3 regions of the Xanthomonas sp. F1 genome follow, and region 3 is predicted to be linked to each of the others. Evidence: riboswitches for the same ligand, from Rfam matches in the RefSeq annotation. Region 3 holds a riboswitch; each other region holds the start of a gene.
What was found. A riboswitch is a leader RNA that binds a small molecule or an ion and turns the genes downstream of it on or off. The one in region 3 is predicted to bind cobalamin.
Positions count from the first base shown of each region.

Region 1: another riboswitch for cobalamin. It lies ahead of GGR71_RS19530 (ribonucleoside-diphosphate reductase subunit alpha); the one in region 3 lies ahead of metE (5-methyltetrahydropteroyltriglutamate--homocysteine S-methyltransferase).
Region 2: another riboswitch for cobalamin. It lies ahead of btuB (TonB-dependent vitamin B12 receptor); the one in region 3 lies ahead of metE (5-methyltetrahydropteroyltriglutamate--homocysteine S-methyltransferase).

Region 1 is NZ_JACHOK010000013.1:6,643-13,257, forward strand. Features, by position in the region: gene GGR71_RS19530 (ribonucleoside-diphosphate reductase subunit alpha) at 1-2,242, opposite strand, end outside; cobalamin riboswitch at 2,424-2,642, opposite strand; gene GGR71_RS21225 (hypothetical protein) at 2,863-2,994, opposite strand; gene GGR71_RS19535 (SIR2 family NAD-dependent protein deacylase) at 3,056-3,829, opposite strand; gene GGR71_RS19540 (organic hydroperoxide resistance protein) at 4,000-4,431, opposite strand; gene GGR71_RS19545 (MarR family winged helix-turn-helix transcriptional regulator) at 4,506-4,964, opposite strand; gene GGR71_RS21230 (hypothetical protein) at 5,106-5,333, shown strand; gene GGR71_RS21235 (hypothetical protein) at 5,334-5,486, shown strand; gene zapE (cell division protein ZapE) at 5,509-6,606, opposite strand; gene GGR71_RS19560 (alpha/beta hydrolase) at 6,603-6,615, opposite strand, start outside.
Region 2 is NZ_JACHOK010000003.1:86,638-93,252, forward strand. Features, by position in the region: gene gph (phosphoglycolate phosphatase) at 227-880, shown strand; gene btuB (TonB-dependent vitamin B12 receptor) at 1,371-3,242, opposite strand; cobalamin riboswitch at 3,357-3,573, opposite strand; gene GGR71_RS09325 (TfoX/Sxy family protein) at 3,599-4,027, opposite strand; gene GGR71_RS09330 (GAF domain-containing protein) at 4,024-4,506, opposite strand; gene bioD (dethiobiotin synthase) at 4,623-5,312, shown strand; gene GGR71_RS09340 (phasin family protein) at 5,731-6,108, opposite strand; gene queD (6-carboxytetrahydropterin synthase QueD) at 6,391-6,615, opposite strand, start outside.
Region 3 is NZ_JACHOK010000010.1:20,118-26,732, reverse strand. Features, by position in the region: gene GGR71_RS17785 (aromatic alcohol reductase) at 1-929, opposite strand, end outside; gene GGR71_RS17780 (winged helix-turn-helix transcriptional regulator) at 1,023-1,466, shown strand; gene GGR71_RS17775 (pepsin/retropepsin-like aspartic protease family protein) at 1,951-2,919, opposite strand; cobalamin riboswitch at 3,194-3,447, shown strand; gene metE (5-methyltetrahydropteroyltriglutamate--homocysteine S-methyltransferase) at 3,659-5,950, shown strand; gene GGR71_RS17765 (PDZ domain-containing protein) at 6,171-6,615, opposite strand, start outside.

The DNA.
Region 1 (6,615 bases), on a different contig from region 3:
GCGCGTTCTGGCGCACGCTGGCGAACTGGTCGACCTTGTAGGCGCCCTTCTCGTAGTACGGATAGGTGTCCACGGTCAGGCCCGGCGCCACCACTGGACGGCGGAAGTCCTTCTTCTCTTCGTAGTAGAACGCGCTGTAGATCGGGTCGATCGAGGCGGTGGAGCCGGCGATCTGCGCGGTGCTCATGTTCGGCGCCACCGCCACCATCCAGGCGTTGCGCACGCCGTGCACGCTCACCTGCGCGGCCAGTTCCTGCCACTGCGCGCTGTCGTAGCCGCGCTTGCTGAAGTACTCGCCGTTCTGCCAGTCGCTGCCCTTGAACACCTTGTACGCGCCCTTCTCCTTGGCCAGCGCCAGGCTCGCCTGGATGGTCAGGTAGTTGATGCGCTCGTACAGCGTGTCGCTGTACTCCTCGGCCGCCGGCGAATTCCAGTCGATGCCCTTCTGCGCCAGCAGGTGGTGCCAGCCGAAGGTGCCCAGGCCGATCGCCCGGTACTTCTGGTTGGTGATGGTGGCCTGCGGCACCGGCAGCTCGTTGAGGTCGATGACGTTGTCGAGCATGCGCACCTGCACGCGGATCAGCCGCTCCAGGATGTCCGGCGACAGCAGGTCCGGCTGCGCGGTGACCGCGCGGCCCAGGTTCACCGAGGACAGGTTGCACACGACGAAGTCGCCGGCCTGCTTGGTGGTGACGATCTGGTCGCCGCTGATCATCTCCTGGATGACCCGCGTCGGGCTCATGTTCTGCAGGATCTCGGTGCACAGGTTGCTGGAATACACCATGCCCTGGTGCTTGTTCGGGTTCATGCGATTGACTTCGTCGCGATAGAACATGAACGGGTTGCCGGTCTCCAGCTGGCTGACCATGATCCGCTTGAACATGTCGATGGCCTTGACCACCTTGCGGCCGATGCGCTCGTCGGCCACCACTTCCTCGTAGCGGGCGCGGAAGCTGCCTTCGCCGCGCTTCTCGTCGAAGAAGTCCTGCAGATACCAGCCCTTGACCTCCTTCACCTCGTGCGGGTCGAACAGGTACCACTCGCCGCGGCGCTCCACCGCTTCCATGAAGATGTCCGGCACGCACACCGCGGTGAACACGTCGTGCGCGCGCAGGCGCTGGTCGCCGTTGTTCAGGCGCAGGTCCAGGAACGCCTCGATGTCGCGGTGCCAGATGTCCAGGTACACGGCGATGGCGCCCTTGCGCTGGCCGAGCTGGTCCACCGACACGGCGGTGTTGTTGAGTTGCTTGATCCACGGCACCACGCCGCCGCTGGAGTTCTTGACCCCACGGATCGCCGAGCCGGACGAACGCACGTAGCCCAGGTAGGCGCCGACGCCGCCGCCGTGCTTGGACACGCGCGCCACGTCGGTGTTGGAGTCGTAGATGCCCTGCAGGCTGTCGTCGACAGTGTCGATGAAGCAGCTCGACAGCTGCCCGCCGATCTTGCCGGCGTTGGCCAGGGTCGGCGTGGCCACGGTCATGTACAGGTTGGACAGCGCCCAGTAGGCCTCGCCGACCAGCTGCATGCGGCGCTCGCGCGGCTTCTCGTCCTGCATCAGGTACAGGGCGATGGTCAGCCAGCGCTCCTGCGGCAGTTCGTAGACCTTGCGCGAGTTGTCGGTGGCCAGGTAGCGCGTGGCCAGCAGGTACAGGCCGTTGTAGGCGAACAGCTTGTCGCGCTCCGGATCGATCATGCGGCCGGCTTCGGCCAGTTCGTCCTTGGAGTAGTTCTTGAGGATGTCGATCGAGTACACGCCGCGGTCGGCCAGGCTTTCCTGCAGGCCGACGTAGGAGCCGTACTTCTCGCCGGCATCGTAGAAACGATTCTTGCTGGCGCGCTTGTACAGGCGGTCCAGGTACAGGCGCGCAGCGAAGTACTCCCACTCCGGCGTGGCGATGTCCACGCGCGACTCGGCCTCGCGGATCAGGTAGTCGACCATGTCGTCGGCCGACAGGCTTTCCTTCTTCTCGATGAAGGCGAAGGCCTTGCGCTCGTAGTCGCTCACGTCCAGCTGCGGGAACTCGGCGTGGATCCGGTCCAGGGTGCGCTGCAGGCGCGAGCGGTCGAAGGCCATGCGGCGGTTGCCGCCGTCCTTGACGATCCAGGTCACGGCGCGCTGGTCGTTGCTCGGCTCGCTGCTGGCCGGCTCCGGCTGGGCGGTGGCGGTAGCGGCAGCAGTCGAGGGGTCGACGGCGGCGTCGACGGACGCGGTGGCCGGCAGGCTGTGGGTCTGGCTCATGAAGGTCTCCAAGCGTGGTGCACGCGGCCGCCCGACCCTCGCAGGCAGCGGTCCGACCGGGTTCGCAGGTGGGCAGGCGGTGTCGCGAAGACTGCAAACGGCGCAGGCACCAGGCCTGCGGGCGGTCAACGCTGCACCGACCCTCTCCCCCCGGAGAGCGCGCGGTCGGCGCCGCGCGGTGTGCTTCGCGCGGCTGTCGGCAGGTCTTCGGGCTGATGGGCAACGGCCGTGGCCGGTTCCTAGCCCGTCGCTTCCCAAGGCGGGCGCCTCAGTGCGGATGACGGGTTCGTTCCCAATTACCGCTGCGGGGCAGCGCCGGAGTTGGCGTTGGCACGCCGCACCGGCTTCCCTTTTGATCCCGCGGCTTGTGGCCGCCGGAACCGACCACCCCAAGATAGTGTGGTCGCTCGACGACGTCAACGCTAAATATGGGTCAAATTACGAAAACCTAAGCCTGCCAACGGTTTGCCGTCGGCCGCCGGTTTCGGCCCCGCCGCGGAGAACGTCCGCGGCCGTAACGGGGCCGTGAAGCCGGTCCTCGGAGAGCGGCGAGATGCCATCGAAACGGCCCGCCGGCCCCCGGGCGCGCGCCCTCCCGGCCATCCGCCCCGCCGGCCGGCTCAGTCGCCTTTCTTGTGCTTGCGCGGCTTGAGGGACTTCGTGTTTCCCGGAATGTCCTTGTTGTCTCGCTGACGCCGATCCGGCTTGCCGGTGCTCTTTGCGATGCGCTTGGGGCCAGGTTTGATGCCCATCATCACACTCCTTGGGTGGCCGACCGAAGCAATCGAAGGCAATCTCCAACGTGCAGCGGCCTCATCGGGCCACCAGGCACTGCTGCAACAGCAATGGCAGGGCCACCGCCGCGCTGTCGCGCCAGTGCAGATCGGCGCGCGCCGACAGCGCGCTGGGTTCGGGGTTGATCTCGACCACGCAGGCGCCGCGCTCCTTGGCCTGCAGCGGCAGGCTGGCGGCCGGATAGACCAGGCCGGAACTGCCGATCACCAGCACCAGGTCGGCGGCGTCGGCCGCCGTCTGCGCACGCGTCCACTCCATCGCCGGCAGCGCCTCGCCGAACCACACCACGCCCGGGCGTACCGTGCCGCCACAGGCCGCGCACACCGGCGGCGCCAGGCGCTGGCTGGGCGTGTGCACGTCCACCGGCGGCAGCAGCCCGCGCCAGGGTTGGCCGCAGTCGCTGCAGCGCAGCGCCGACAGGCGGCCGTGCACGTGCGCGGCGACCTCGCTGTCGGCGCGCTGGTGCAGGTCGTCCACGTTCTGGGTCACCAGCGTGGTGTGGCGGACCTCGGCCAGGTGCGCCAGCGCGCGATGCCCGGCGTGCGGCTGCGCCAGCGCCACGATCGCCATGCGCCAGCGATACCAGCCCCAGACCAGTGCAGGGTCGGCGCGCCAGGCGTCCTCGGTGGCCAGTTGCTCGGGATCGAAGCGCGACCACAGGCTGTCGTCCTGGCCGCGGAAGGTCGGCACCCCGCTCTCGGCGGACATGCCGGCGCCGGTCAGCACCAGCACACGGCGCGCGCCCTGAATGAAGGCGGCGACGGTCTCGGCGTTGTAGGCGGAACTGAGCATGGCGCGCTCGACTTGATGAAGCGCACACTATTGCATTGACGCAAGGCGGTCTCAATGTGCATGGCAGCACGCGCGGCCGCCCGCTCCCGCAACGCGAACGGGCGGCCAGTGGCCGCCCGTTGCGTGTCGCCAAGGTCCGGCGCAGGCGCCGGCCCAAACCTTCCGCTGACTCAGTCGAGCACGACCAGCTTGACGTCGATGTTGCCGCGCGTGGCGTTGGAGTACGGGCACACCTGGTGCGCCTTCTCCACCAGCGATTCCAGCGTCGCCCGCTCCAGGCCCGGCACGGCGATGCGCAGCTCCACGGCGATGCCGAAGCCGCCCGGGATCTGGCCGATGCCGACATGGCCCTCGATGCTCGGCTCGGCCGGCAGCTTCACTTTCTCCTGCCCGGCGACGAACTTCAGCGCACCGATGAAGCAGGCCGAATAGCCAGCCGCGAACAGCTGCTCCGGGTTGGTGCCGTCGCCGCCGGCGCCGCCCAGCTCGCGCGGGGTCGACAGCTTGACGTCCAACGCCTTGTCCGGAGTGGCGGCGCGGCCGTCGCGGCCCCCGGTGGCGGTGGCAGTGGCGGTGTAGACGATGGTGGTCGGTGAAGCCATGGTGGTTCTCCTTGGAGGGCGGCGCCGCGGCGCCATGGGTTAGAGGGGATGGGGTGATCGGGGGCGGGAACCGCTCAGGCCGCGGCCTGCAGCTTGCCGCGGACTTCTTCCAGATCCTGCTTGAGCCGGGTCAGTTGCTGCAGGTCGCAGGCGACCGCGCACAGCACGCCTTCCGGCACCGCCTGCGCACGGGCGCGCAGGGCCTGGCCTTCGGCGGTCAGCGCGATCAGCACGCGGCGCTCGTCGGCGGCGGCGCGGCGGCGGGTCAGCAGGCCGACCGCCTCCAGGCGCTTGAGCAGCGGGGTCAGCGTGGCCGAATCCAGGAACAGCTTCTCGCCGATGTCCGAGACGCTGCAGCCGTCCTGTTCCCACAGCACCAGCATCACCAAGTACTGCGGATAGGTCAGGCCGAGCTCGCCCAGCAGCCCGCGGTAGAGCTTGTGCATCGCCAGGTTGGCCGAATACAGCGCGAAGCACAGCTGGGTGTCCAGCTTCAGCAGCGCGGTGGCGTCGGGGGGAGAGGTGCGGTCCATGGGGGAGATATTACATAGCGCGCTACTCAATCGCAAGCGATATTTTTCAGCGCTAACTTCCGGCTGAAGCGGTCGGCGGCCTGCCACTGCGCCCGCCGCTGGCGCAGGATTACGCTGCCGTGCAGCCCGAGGAGTTTCCGCATGCGCGCATCGTTCCTGCTGCTGGCCGTGCTTGGCGGTGCGCCCGCCGCCGTCGTGCCGAACACCCTGCCCGCCGGCCCGGTGCTGGTCGACGCGCTGGCCCGCGAAACCCGTCGCCAGTGCCCCGGCTTGCCGACCGACCGGCTCACCCCGGCCGACCTGCTCGATGCCGAGGAGACCTTTCGGGACGGGATGTCGGTGGCGCAGCGCCAGGCGATGGACCGGTAGTTGCCGCAGGACGGCGCGTTCGGTCCGGCCCGCTGCGCGCACCGCGAAGGCGGCGCCAGTTGCCTGGCGGCCGCCTATCTGGAAGAGATTGCGGGCGCGGGCCTGATGCCGCGCTTCGTCGCCGGGCTGTGCGCGGCCGGCGCAGTGCGCTGAGCGCGCGCCGTCGGTCCCGCGCTCAGACCCGGTGTGCGGCCGACAGGTACTCGGCGCTCTGCATCTCGATCAGCCGCGAGGCGGTGCGCTCGAAGGCGCCGGCCAGGCGCTCGCCGGTGTACAGCAGCGGTGGCGGTTCCTGCGCGGTGCAGACCAGGTTGACGTGGCGGTCGTACAGCTCGTCGATCAGGTTGACGAAGCGCCGCGCCGCGTCCTCGTTCATGCGGTCGAAGTGCGGGATGCCGCCGAGCAGCACGGTGGTGAACTCGTGCGCGATCTCGATGTAGTCGCTGGGACCGCGCGGGCCTTCGCACAGCGCGACGAAATCGAACCAGACGATGCTCTTGCCGCGCGCGCGCACCGGGATCTTGCGCCCTTCGATCTCGATATTGCCGCGGCGCGCCTCGGCCTTGCCGGTGAGCTCGCTCCAGCGCTGCCCCAGCCAGGCGTCGCTGTCCTCGGCCAGCGGTGCGCGGTACACCGGCGAGCGGGTCAGCGCGCGCATGCGGTAATCCTCGGTGCCCTCAGCGTACAACTCCACGCAGTAGGTCTGCAGCAGCGCGATCGCGGGCAGGAAGCTGTCGCGCTGCAGCCCGTTGAGGTACAGGTTCTGCGGCGCGGTGTTGGACGTGGTGACCAGGGTCACGCCCTCGGCGAACAGGCGCTCGAGCAGGCGCGACAACAGCATCGCATCGCCGATGTCGGTGACGAAGAACTCGTCCAGCACCAGCACGCGCAGTCGGCTGCGCCACTCCTGGGCAATTTTCGCCAGCGGATCGCTCTGCCCGGCATGTTCGCGCAGGCGCTCGTGCACGCCGCGCATGAAACGGTGGAAGTGGGTGCGGTACTTCCGCGCGATCGGCAGGCCGTCGTAGAACAGATCGACCAGAAAGGTCTTGCCGCGACCGACCCCGCCCCAGAAGTACAGGCCGCGCACCGGCTCGGGCTTCTTCCAGAACGCCGACAGGCGGTCCAGCCAGCCCTCCTGGTCGCCGTCCACGATCGCCACGTGGATGCGATCCAGTTCGGCCAGCGCCGCATGCTGGGCCGGATCGTCGCGCCAGTCGCCGCGCGCCACGCCCTCGGCGTAGCGCTGCGACGGCAATGCCGCCGCGCTCACGCCTGCGCC
Region 2 (6,615 bases), on a different contig from region 3:
AGCAGTTGCCCGATCCTGTGGTCATGCTGGCCGACCTTGTCGCGCGCTCAGGGACGCTTGGCTTGCGACATGGGGGGCGTCATTGGTGATGTGCGCGTGGCGTCATGCGCTCGCGCGCGTGGTAAGCCAGGGCCGGAAACGCGCGTCGCCTGTGCTTGTTTGCCGCGACCGCATAGCGGCTCTGCGCCACCTACAATGCGGACTTCTTCTCCCGCATTGGTACGACATGACGTTTCCGTATGCATTGGTGGTGTTCGACCTGGACGGCACCCTGGTCGACAGCGGCGCCGACATTGCCGAGGCGCTGAACCGCACGCTGGCCGACTTCGGCTTGCCGCGGGTGCCGGAGGCGACCGTGCTCGGCTGGATCGGCGAGGGCGTGCGCAAGCTGGTCGAGATCGCGTGGCGGCATGCCGGTGACGCCACGCCGATCGAGACGGTCATGCCGACCTTCATGCGCCACTATGCCGAATGCCTGTTGCGCAGTCCGCGGCTGTATCCCGGCGCGGCCGAGGCGCTGACGCAGTTGCATGCGGCTGGGGTGACGCTGGCACTGTGCACCAACAAGCCGTCGGCGATGGTGCCACCGCTGCTGCGCCATCTGGGTGTGGCCGATCTGTTTTCTGCCGTGCTGGGCGGCGACAGCCTGCCCGAGCGCAAGCCCAGCCCGGCGCCGCTGCTGCACCTGGCGCAGCAGTTCGCGCAACCGCCGGCGCGCTGTTTGATGGTTGGCGATTCGGGAACCGACCTCCAGGCCGGCCACGCCGCCGGCATGCCGGTGGCGCTGGTGCGCTACGGCTATCCGCGCGATCTGGATCTGGCAACGGCCGACGTGGTGTTGCTGATGGATGATTTGCGCGAGCTGCTGCGACTGCGCTGACACGATGGCTGCGCAGCGCCCCGGCGCAGCGCGAAGATCCAGCTGTGTCGTAGGAGCGGCTTAGCCGCGACGGGCTTTCCCGGGAACGCCCATCGCGGCTGACGCCGCTCCTGCAGTCGATGACGCAGTACGCCCCTCTCCCCCCGGGAGAGGGGTTGGGGTGAGGGTCCGGGCGCGTAGCGCGCGCCGAACTGTCAGGTTTGCGTCGCGATGCATGAGTACGAGGGCGGGTGTTTGCGTTCGGCAGCCAGCGGCCCGTATCGCGGGCGACCAACTGCGCGATGCATCGCGCATGCGCGCGCTTGAAAATGCACGCATCTACATCCGGCGTGTTCGCACATACCGCCGCCTTTCGTAGGAGCGGCTTCAGCCGCGACGGGCTTCCCCGGGAAAGCCCGTCGCGGCTGAAGCCGCTCCTACAAAAAAGACGCGCGTGTTTTCCGCGCTGTTGCCCCGCGCCACGCCCGCCGGCGCAGCGCGGGACACCGACTCAGCGCGCTGCCGGCGCGTAGCGCAGGGTCAGCGCGTACTCACGACCCGGCTGGTTGTACCAGTTCACCGTCTGGTAGTCGCGGTCGAACACGTTGCTGGCCTTTGCCTGCAGCGTCCAGTCTGGGGTGAACGCGTATTCCGCGCGCAGGTCGACGGTGCCGTAGCCGGCCAGGCGCACGCGGTTGGCCGCGTCGTCGAAGCGGTGGCCACTGCCGAAGACGGTGACGCCGAGCTTGACCGGGCCGATGCCGCGGTCCACGTCCAGGCGCGCGGTGTTCTGCGCGCGGCGCGCCAGCCAGTTGTCGCGATTGCCACTGTCGCTGCGGTTGCGCGGATCGGTGTGGCTCAGTTGCGCCGACAACTCCCAGCCGGCCAGCAGTGCATAGCCGGTCAGTTCGGCGCCGCGGATCCGCGCCTCGTCCACGTTGACCGGCAGGAAGCTGACCGCATCGTAGGAGATCAGGTCCTTGACCCGGGTCTCGTAGGCGTTGAAGGTCCAGTTCCAGCTGTCGGCGTACTGCGCAATGCCGAGGTTGCCGCTCTTGGAGCGCTCCGGCTTCAGTTCCGGATTGCCGGCGAACGGGTAGTACAGGTCGTTGAAGGTCGGCGCCTTGAAGCCGGTGCCGACGCTGGCGGTGAGCTTGAGGCCATGTGCCAGTGCCAGGCCCCAGCCGAGGCTGCCAGTGGTGTGCTCGCCGAATTGCTCGTTGTCGTCGCTGCGCACGCTGGCCTGCACCTGCTGCGCGCCGAAGCGGCCCTGGTACTCGGCGAACACGCCGGTGTTGTCGCGGCTGTCGACGTCGAAGGCGGTGGTGCTGGTGACGTGCTCGCGCTGCCAGTCGCTGCCGACGCTGAGCAGGTGGCCTTCGGCCAGGGTGACGTCGCCCTGCAGCGCGGCGGTGTCGCGGCGGCTGTCGAAGGTGCTGACGAAGCTGCGGGTGCGTGCGCCCGGCGCACGGTAGTAGCTGTCGGCGTCGTCGACGTTGCGGCCGAGCTGCGCGGCCAGGTGCAGGCGATCGGACGGGGTCCAGTCGAGCTTGCCGCTGAACACCTGCTGGGTGTTGTCGGCCTCGTTGCCGGCGAACAGCGCGTCGCCGTCGTATTCGTTGCGGCTGTCGATGTTCAGCGCCTGGCCTTCGATGCGCAGCGTGTCGGTCAACGCGTAGCCGCCGCGCGCGCTCAGCGAGACGTTGCGGTAGCCGTCGCGGTCGGGCTGGTCGACGAAGCAGCCCGCGAACAGCGTGGCCGAGCCGTTGCAGGCATTGATGCCGTCGGTCTTCTGGTAGCCGCCCTGCACGGCCAGCCAGCCGCGCTCACCGCGGTTGCTGAAGCCGGCACCGGCCTCGCGCAGGCCGTGGCTGCCGCCGCCCAGGCTCAGGTTCTGCTGGAAGCCCTGGCCGCCGCGGCGGGTGAAGATCTGGATGACGCCGCCGATCGCGTCGGAGCCATACAGGCTCGAACGCGGGCCGCGCACGATCTCGATGCGCTCGATCTGGCTCAGCGGCAGGTCCTGGAACGCGGCCAGGCCGGCGCTGGCCGAGCCGATGCGCACGCCGTCCACCAGCACCAGCACGTGGTCCGATTCGCTGCCGCGCAGGTTCAGCGTGGTCAGCTTGCCCAGACCGCCCTGGTTGGAGACGCCGATGCCGGCGCGGCCCTGCAGCAGCTGCGCCAGCGACGTGGCCTGGCTGCGCTCGATCTCCGCGCGGTCGATGACCTGCGCCGGCACCACGCTGTCCTCCACCGAGATCTGGGTGCGGGTGGCGGTGACCAGGACCTGGTCGAGGTCGGTGGCGGCGTCGGCGGCGTGGGCCAGCGCGGGCAGGGACAGGGCGGTCGCGATCGCGACCGAAAGCAGGCGGGACGACATGGGTGGCAACTCCGGCGCGCGGCTGCGCGCTGTGACGGCAAGGGAGTCGCGAACGGAAGGTGCAAGCGGACGGCGCCGGACGCGGCGCGGCACGCCGCGACGCCCTCCGCATCGCAACCAGTGAACTGCAAGGCCGGTCTCCGGGCTGGCGATCGGGGAGGCGGACCTCCCGGCTGCGACGCCTTCCCATGCCCAGGCACAGTGGCGCAGGTCGTCAGCGCGGATCGCTTACCGTTGCGGGGGCAGCGCCGGCCTTGTCGCAAGACGCACCGGCTTCCCGTTTCAACCCGCTGGCCGGAGCCGGCGGGTCACCTTGAAGCGGCGCGATTGTACGCGATCGCCGCTGCCCGCGCGGCTCAGTCGGCGTGCGCGCCGTGGCCGTCGTCGTCGCCGTGGTGGTCGCCCACCGGCGTGTCGTGCGTGTCGGACGCGTAGGCGCCGCCAGCGTCATCGTCGTCACGCGTGTCGTCGCGGTCGAAATGCGTCGTCGCCACCGGCCCGGCGACCTGCAGGCCGCGCTGCGCCGGCAGCGCCGCCGTCGCGGTCTCCAGCTCGCCCAGCAACTGCGCGCGCCGCGCCTCGGACAGGTCCTGCCAGTGGCAGCCGCTGAGCGCGCCTTCCAGCGAGTACAGCAGGTTGAGGCTGGGCTTGAAGCCGGCGCGCTTGACCTTGACGAAGGCGCCGACCGCGCCGGCCGCCTCCAGGTCCTGCTGCGTGCGCACGCCGACCTGGCGCAGCCAGGCCGCGCTCTTTGGGCCGATGTTGCGCAGCTTGGTCGTGCTCATTGCAGGCTGTCGACGAAGACCTGGGCGATCGCTTCCAGGCCGTGCTGGTCGTCGGCGTCGAAGCGGGCCAGGTCGGGGCTGTCCAGGTCGAACACGCCCACCAGCGCGCCGTCGCGCAGCAGCGGCACCACCAGTTCCGACCGCGAGGCCGCATCGCAGGCGATGTGCCCGGGGAACGCCTCCACGTCGTCGATGCGCTGGGTCTGGCCGCTGCTCGCGGCCGCGCCACAGACGCCCTTGTGCAGCGGAATGCGCACGCAGGCGGGCAGGCCCTGGAACGGCCCCACCACCAGTTCCTTGCCGTCGTGGAAGTAAAAACCGACCCAGTTCAGCCGCGGCAGCGCGTGGTACACCAGCGCCGCCAGATTGGCGGCATTGGCGATGCGGTCGGGCTCCCCGGCGACCAGGGCACGGGCCTGGTCGAGCAACTGGGCGTACTGTTCCGGCTTGCTGCCGGTGAGCGAGGACGAGGCGAACATCGCGCGAGTCTAGCAGCGCGCTGCGTCCGTCGGCACCGCGGCGGCTGACGCGCGCGGCGCGCCCGGCTATCCTGCGCGCCGCCGCGCGTCCCGCCGGCCAACCGACAGGGTTTCGCATGGCTGTTCCCGCCTTCTACGTCACCGGCACCGATACCGGCATCGGCAAGACCATCGCCAGCACCGCGCTGCTGCATGCCTTGCGCGCGCGCGGCCAGCGCGCGGTGGGCATGAAGCCGGTGGCCAGTGGCTGCACGCGCGAGGCCGACGGCTGGCGCAACGAGGACGCACTGGCGCTGCAGGAGGCCAGCGCACCGCGCCCGCACTATGACGATCTCAACCCGTACGCGCTGCCGCTGCCGCTGGCGCCGGAACTGGCCGCCGCCGATGCCGGTGTGCAACTCGAACTGGCACCGATCGTGGCTGCCTTCGCGCGCCTGCGCGCGCAGGCCGACGTGGTGGTGGTGGAAGGCGTAGGCGGCTGGGCGGCGCCGCTGTCGGCGACGCTGGATCAGGCCGATCTGGCGCGCGCGCTGCGGCTGCCGGTGGTGCTGGTGGTCGGCCTGCGTCTGGGCTGCCTCAACCACGCCCGGCTCAGCGCCGCGGCGATCGCCGCCGACGGCCTGCAGTGCATCGGCTGGATCGGCAACGAGATCGACCCGGCGATGGAGCGCATCGACGACAACATGGCGATGCTGCGCGCGCGGTTGCCGATACCGTGCTGGGGACGGTTGCCGTACCGGCCGCAACCGCAGGCCGCGCAGTTGGCCGCGGAGCTGCAACCGTGGGCGGGAATGTCGCCCGGCTGATCGATCGCTGGGGCGCGCGCCGCACTACCGCCTTTTGTGGGAGGGACTTCAGTCCCGACGCGTCTTTGCTGAGGCGTCGGGGCTGAAGCCCCTCCCACAAACACAAGACGTCCCGGCACTGCGCGACGGGCTAATCCGACTACCCGGTTCCACGCTCGGTGCACGCGCATGGATAAGCCCGATAGAAGAAGGAGATCTGCCGGTTTCTGACGAAGCATCGGGGGGATGAAGCCTCTCCCACAAGGAAAGCCAGCAGCGCGCGAAATCGGCAAATCCCCAATCCCCACTCCCAAATCCCGCCCACAAAAAAGGCCCGGTAGAGGGAGGGATCTACCGGGCCTGGGGTTGCACGGGGGGAGGGACCCATGCAGACCGAGGGTGCGTCGGGCGGCGGACCGCAGCGACGTCGAATCGGGTGTTACTTGGCGGCGGGCTTGGCCTTCGGCGTGGCCTGTTCGGTCGCCGCTTCGAACTGGTGCTTGGCGAGCTGGCCGATGGCCTCGGAGGTCTTCAGGCCCAGGCCGAACACTTCCTGGTTGGCCGTGGCCAGCCGCTCGAAGTTGTCGCGGGCGATCTGCAGGCCCTTCGGCCACAGCGCCTGCACGGTGCCCAGGTCGCGCGCTTCGGTCAGCTCACCGAGGAAGCCGGTGGTGGCCGACACGTTCTTCTCGAAGGTCTTCAACTGCACGCCGAACACGCTCTCGGCGCTTTCCAGCGCCAGGCGATTGGCACGCGCCGCGGCGGCGGCGAACTGCTGGGTGTAGCTGCTGAACTGATCGTTGAATTGAGCGGACATCATGCAACTCCGTTGGAATGCCGACTGCTGTTGCAGTGCAACATACGCCCATTCTGCTGCGATGCAACAAAATTTTCTGAAGCCGCTCAGGGTTCGTTCAAGCTGCCTTTCGGATCAATGGTTTGGCGCAATTTTCTCCCGCGCTCACTGGGCGCCTCTGCGTCTCTGGCAAGCGCCAACTGCGCGCTACGACGCACAGGCGGGCCTGCACGGAAGGCCCTCGGTGGTCGCGATGCCGCCCTTGCGATTCCCCAATCCCCATCCCCCATTCCCAGCTTTACTTCAGCCCGCGCCGCGATAACGGCAGCCGGAGGTGCAGGTCTCGTGCACCACCACTTCGCTCAGCAGCGGCAGCGCCGGCTTGAGTCGGTCCCAGATCCACACCGCCAGGCGCTCGCTGGTGGGGTTGTCCAGCCCTTCGATGTCGTTGAGGTAGTGGTGGTCGAGCTGGTCGTAGAGCGGGCGGAAGGCCGCCTTGATGTCGCCGAAATCCATGACCCAGCCGCT
Region 3 (6,615 bases):
TTCGCCCGCAGCCAGCCCGCGGCATCCTGCAGTCGGGCACCGACCATGTGGTTGAAGGTCCGCTCGACCTCCCATGAAACACCCTTGCCCTGGGCGAACGCTGCGCGGTACTTCTTGATCATGTTCGCAGGATCCTGCGCCAGTTCCTGCATCAACTGCGGGACGCTCCAGACCGACAGGTCGACATGTAGCCCGAGCGCGCGCTCCAGGATGCCCGGCAGTTCGCCGTAACGAATCGTGTCGCCAGCGAGGTAGACGATCGCGTTGCGAATCAACGGCGAATGGAACACGATGCGCGCGGTCATCGCGCCGATATCGTCCGGGGTGGTCAAGGTGACGCGATTGTCTGCGGACCCCAGCGCATGGATTCGCTTTGCCGCGAAATCGACCACACCGAAATCGGGTTCGAACAGGTAGCTGGTGAACATCCCGGTGGAAATGATCACCCAGTCCACCGCCGACTGCGACCGCAAATACTCCCGCACATCCAGTTGAGCGTCGAACAGATCCTGCGGTCCACCGCGACCGATGGCGTCGAAGTCCACGCCGAATTGCCAGGGGAAGTAGCGCGAAATCCCCGATGCGACTGCGGCACGGGCGACCTTCATCGGCGTGTCGCGGCCAGCGGCATATCCGGTACAGCCGATGACGGTGTCGAACCGGGAGAACATGGCGGCCAGTTCGTCCACGGAGGCAGCGACCAGATCGCCGGCGATGGTCTCGACGCCAAGCGCGCGGATTTCTTCCACCACCGCGCGTTTTTCGGGTCGTTGGGCGTCGATGGACGCTTGGCGCAGCATGACGCTGACGCGTGTTCCGAGGTGCTGTCCGGCGAGTTGGGCGAGGTTGCGAATGACCGGCAAGCCAAGCTCGCCGGCGCCAAGGACAAGAATGGACCTGGAGGGTGCACTGTGCTGTTGGGAGGACATCGGATGACCACGTGTGTGTACGATGGCGCCGATTCTGCCTCCCGTGCAGACAGCGCATAAGAAGGCACACGCATGATACCGATCGCTCCAGTCATGAGTTCCGAGGCACTGCTGCAACATTCGCAGTCGATATGCGATGGCATGAGCGCAGACGACGACGGCTTGCGGCGCGAGGTGCTGTCGCATGCGGGCAATCGCTGGTCGCTCGGCATCATTCACGCGCTTGGCGTTTACGGAACGCTGCGTCATGCCGATGTGGCGCGCCGAATGCGGGGAATCACGCAGCGCATGCTGACGCGAACCCTTCGTCACCTGGAGCGGGACGGATTGATCAGCAGGCACGATTTCGGAGAGGTCCCGCCCCGCGTGGAGTACACCATCACGCCCCTGGGCAAGGACCTGCTCATCCTGATGATTCCCATGTGGACCTGGGTCGTCGAGCGGGCCGAAGACTTCCATACGTGTCGCCAAGCGTTCGATGCGGCGCACGCGGACAACGGAGCTGCTCACACGTCAGCCGGGAAAGACGTAGCGTAGCGCTGACGTTGTGCGCACGGTCATTACCGTTGGTGTGTGCACTCTGACGCTCGTACTCGCCGCATTGGCGGCGCGTGCCACGGCAACAGCGCGGGAGCACGCCGCCGCCAGGGATCAGCGTCCACGTGCGCGGATCGGCGTGCCTCAGCCGATCTGACCCAGGGTGTTGATGCCGAACTGCAGCAAGATCAGGTTGGGGATTTGACGACGTTGTTGGCGGGGACGCCCGGGCATGGGCGAAGATCACCAGCACGCTGGCCGGCGGCGGCCCGCCGAGGCTGGCCAGTACCGCGGCCACGTCACAGCTTCCATCGGTGGCACTGGGCCGGGCGCACGTCGGACCGGAAAGCGACGGGGCGCGCAGACAGTGCGCCGGCCCATCAAGCGCGAAGCCGGCCCCGGCCGGGAATCGTGCGCTCTCCTGTGCGACCTGGCGCCTCCGCGAAAAGGCGGCCGCACGATGGCCGTTCTTGGGTCGCGCCGGCTACCTGCGCAGATAGAGCGTCTTGCCGCCGAAGTCGATCACCGCACCGGCGTTGGTCAGGAAATCCGCGCCCAGCATTCCGCCGTTGGCCTCGCCGTCCGGACGTGGCTGGCTCGCATAGGCGTAGACATCCTCGATGGCGGCATCGCTCACCGGTTTGGACGACCACGTGCCGATCCCCACGACGACCGGCTGCTTGGTGCGATAGCGGTGGAGCTGTGCACCTTTCGGACCGTACATCTCCCCGGCGACCGCGCCCTTTTTCACGCCGGCCTGGTGCGCGAACGCCTCGTCGACGACGACATTGCCGACCGTGCTGACGACCATCGCGCGCTCTACCCGCCCATGCGTCGCTCTGACGACGTAGCGGTTCGCCTTCTCGTCGAACTGCATGGGCAGCGCCACATAGCCGACACCAAGCAAGCGCGTGCGCAAGTTGGAGGTCTGCGTCGCATCCGGGCTGACCAGGATGCGCTTGCCGGGATAGTCCAGGACCACGCGGTTCGCGCGGAGCCAGCCGATGCCGAGCATGCCCACGTCGGCGTCGGGTTCCGGCGTCTCGAAGACCGACACCGGCACGTTCGTCACGGTGGCGCCGCCGATCGTAAGCCGATCCAGAACGCCCTCGTCGCGTCCGAGCGTGCTGACCTTGCCGGGCGACTCGATGCCGAACGCGCCCTGATGACGCAGGTCGCTGACGCCGACCTGGCTGGCGATGCGATGGATCACCTGCACATACAGCGACGCGTTCGCGTGCACCATCATCTTGCTGGGGTGACCGTTCAACTGCACCTCGATGATCGGGCGTGTGGCTTCGCCGATCGTCGCGGTGGAAAAGGGCACCGTCGCGGAGGTGGACGCACCCGGACCCGGCGGGCCGACCGGATCGGCAGACACGGCACCTGCAGCAAGTGCGAGCCCGAGCAGCGAGGCGCGCAACGACGAACGGAACGGCGGGATTCTGGACATCCAGGCTGACCTTGGCGAAGCAATGGCGGGGGCAACGCAGCGCATCGGCACGCCGTGCCATGTCTGCGTCGGAGAACGCGCCAGAGTCTATCGGGGAAACATGGCCAGCAAGCAGCGACGCAGTCGCCGCGACGGACCGCACGCACCTGCGCAGCCACGCACCTCCCCACGGCGAGACGGCAGGAAACGCTGCGCCCCCTCGCCGCATGCCCCGGCCGGCGCTCGCCACCACGCGGCGAGTGTGCAACGCCCTTGACCGCCCGCCGCATCCGGCCTATCGTGCGCTCGCCGAAGGTATTCATCGCTTCATTCGGATGAAGGGATGAATTTAAACGGGAATCCGGTGACGGCCGGCGCCGCAAGCGCCTGCCCATTCCGGAGCTGCCCCGCAGCGGTGAATGGAAACGACCTCCGTCAATGGCACTGGGCCGGCGCATGCCGGCCTGGGAAGCGACGGACAGTAGGTGCGCAGCCGGCACGGTGCGCGTGTCCATCAGCCCGAATACCGGCCCCGGCCGGAGGACCGTGCGTCCTCCGATTCGACCTGGCGCCTCCGCGGGGAGGCGGCCGGACCGCGACCCGGCCGTGCGCCGCGCCGCGCCGTCCGCCTGCCCGCGCGGTACCGGTTCGCCCGCGGGGGCGAAGGTCGCTGGCGTGGCGGGCGGTCCGTGCGAACGGGACGCGCGGCGCGCGGTTCCTTCGTTCCTCAATGCCCTTGAACGCAATGAGGAAACGCAACATGACGATCGTGACCAACCTGGGCTTCCCGCGCATCGGTGCGCGGCGCGAGCTCAAGCAGGCGCTGGAACGCTACTGGCGCCGCGACATCGACGGCGCGCAACTGCAGGACACCGCACGCGACCTGCGCCTGCGCCACTGGCAACTGCAACGCGAGGCCGGGGTGGACGTGCCGCCCAGCAACGACTTCAGCCTGTACGACGCGATGCTCGACACCGCGTTCCTGTTCGATGCGATCCCGCAGCGCTACCGCGCGCTGGCCGATGCCGATCCGTTGGCCGGCTACTTCGCGATGGCACGCGGCACGCAGGAACACGGCCTGGACCTGCACGCGCTGGAAATGACCAAGTGGTTCGACACCAACTACCACTACCTGGTGCCGGAGCTGGCGCGGCGCCAGCACTTCCGCCTGCGCGGCGACAAGCCGGTGGTGGAGTTCCTGGAAGCCAAGGCGCAAGGCATCCAGACCCGGCCGGTGCTGATCGGGCCGGTGACGTTCCTGGCGCTGTCCAAGACCGTGGACGGCAGCGACCGCTGGGCACTGCTGGAGAGCCTGCTGCCGGTGTACGCCGAACTGCTGCAGCGCCTGCATGCCGCCGGCGCCGGCTGGGTGCAGCTCGACGAACCGGCGCTGGTGCTGGACCTGGACGACGCCGCACGCGCCGCCTATCGCCGCGCCTATGACGTCCTGGCGCAGGCGCCACGGCCGAAGCTGCTGCTGACCAGCTACTTCGGTGAGCTGGGCGACAACCTGGAACTGGCGATGGCGCTGCCGGTGGACGGCGTGCACGTGGACCTGGTGCGCGGCGTGGCGCAACTGGACGCGGTGCTGCAGGCGCTGCCGGCCGGGCGCGTGCTCTCGGCCGGCCTGGTCAACGGCCGCAATGTGTGGCGCACGCCGCTGGACAACGCGCTGACCCTGGCCCGCTACGCCGCCGGCCATGTCGGCCGCGAGCGGCTGTGGCTGGCACCGTCGTGCTCGCTGCTGCACGTGCCGGTGGATCTGCAGCAGGAGACCAAGCTGGACCGCGAACTGGTCGGCTGGCTGGCCTTCGCCAGGCAGAAGCTGCAGGAACTGCGCACCCTGGCCGACGCGCTGGACGACCAGCCGCAGGCGCAGGTCGCACTGGCCGAAGCGCGCGATGCGCTGGCCAGCCGCCGCGCCTCGGCGCGCGTGCACCGCGCCGAGGTGGCGCGGCGGGTCGACGCGCTGACCGACGACGCCGGCCGCCGGCAGTCGCCGTACGCGCAGCGCCACCAGGCGCAGCAGGCGGCGCTGCGGCTGCCGCTGTATCCGACCACCACGATCGGCTCGTTCCCGCAGACCGAACAGGTGCGGCAGGCGCGTGCGCAGCACAAGGCCGGCAAGCTCGACGATGCCGCGTACGACGCGTTCCTGGCGGCCGAAACCGAGCGCTGCGTGCGCGCGCAGGAGCAACTGGGCCTGGACGTGCTGGTGCACGGCGAGTTCGAGCGCAACGACATGGTCGAGTACTTCGGCGAGCAACTCGACGGCTTCGCCTTCACCCGGCACGGCTGGGTGCAGAGCTACGGCTCGCGTTGCGTGAAGCCGCCGATCATCTACGGCGACGTGCGGCGCCCGGCGCCGATGACGCTGCGCTGGACCCAGTACGCGCAGTCGCTGACCGAGCGGCCGATGAAGGGCATGCTGACCGGGCCGGTGACGGTGCTGCAGTGGTCGTTCGTGCGCGACGACCAGGAGCGCGCGCAGACCTGCCGGCAGATCGCGCTGGCGCTGCGCGACGAGGTGCGCGACCTGGAGGCGGCCGGCATCGGCGTGATCCAGATCGACGAGCCGGCGATCCGCGAAGGCCTGCCGCTGCGCCGCGCCGACTGGCAGGCGTACCTGGACTGGGCGGTGCAGAGCTTCCGCATCGCCGCGGCCGGCGTGCGCGATGCCACGCAGATCCACACCCACATGTGCTACTCGGAGTTCAACGACATCATCGAGGCGGTGGCGGCGATGGACGCGGACGTGATCTCGATCGAGACCTCGCGCTCGCGCATGGAACTGCTCGATGCCTTCGTGCGCTTCCGTTACCCGAACGCGATCGGGCCGGGCGTATACGACATCCACTCGCCGCGCGTGCCGAGCACGCAGGAGATGGTGGCGTTGCTGGAGAAGGCGCGTGCGGTGCTGGATCCGCAGCAATTGTGGGTCAACCCGGATTGCGGGCTGAAGACTCGCGGCTGGGCGGAAACCCGCAATGCGCTGCAGGCGATGGTAGCGGCGGCGCGGCAACTGCGTGCACAACCGGCACAGGCGGCGTAATCAGCCGCTTGCGCACACGATGCCCGGCATGAACAACGCCGGGCATCGTGTTGCAAGACGGCGATGCAGGCTCGCCCGCAGCACGGGCACCCTTCGCCATGCCTGCGGGCGACATGGGCGGGATGCGTTGACCCGCTACACCAGCCGGCGCCACGCCGCGTCCGCTGCGGCATGGGAGGACCAGCATGGCTGCCGCACACGCCGTGCGTGGCGACCAGGTCTACTGGGCAGCCGGTGCCGTCGCCACTGGCGCAACACCTGCCGGAAACACCACGCTCAGCACGTGCTCGCGGCGATCGCGCCACAGCTTCACCGGCACCGGAACATCCGCAGCCGCCGCAGCGACCAGCCGCGGCACGTCCTCGAAGCCGACGACCGGTTGGCCGGCGATCTCCAGCAGCACGTCCATCGGCTTGATGCCGGCACGGGCGGCGATGCCATCGAACACCTCCACCACCCACGCCCCGCGCGGCGAAGGCAGGCCGGCCGCCAGCACCAGTTCCGCCGTGACCGGCACGATGCGCACGCCCAGCAGCCTGGGCGCTGCAGGCGCTGCGGCGTGCGGCGCGGACACCGCCGGCGTGACCGGGGGCGCACCCGGTGCGACTTCGCTCGGCCGCCATGGCACCTCGGCGAACTTGGTGTTGAAGCCACCCATCAACTTT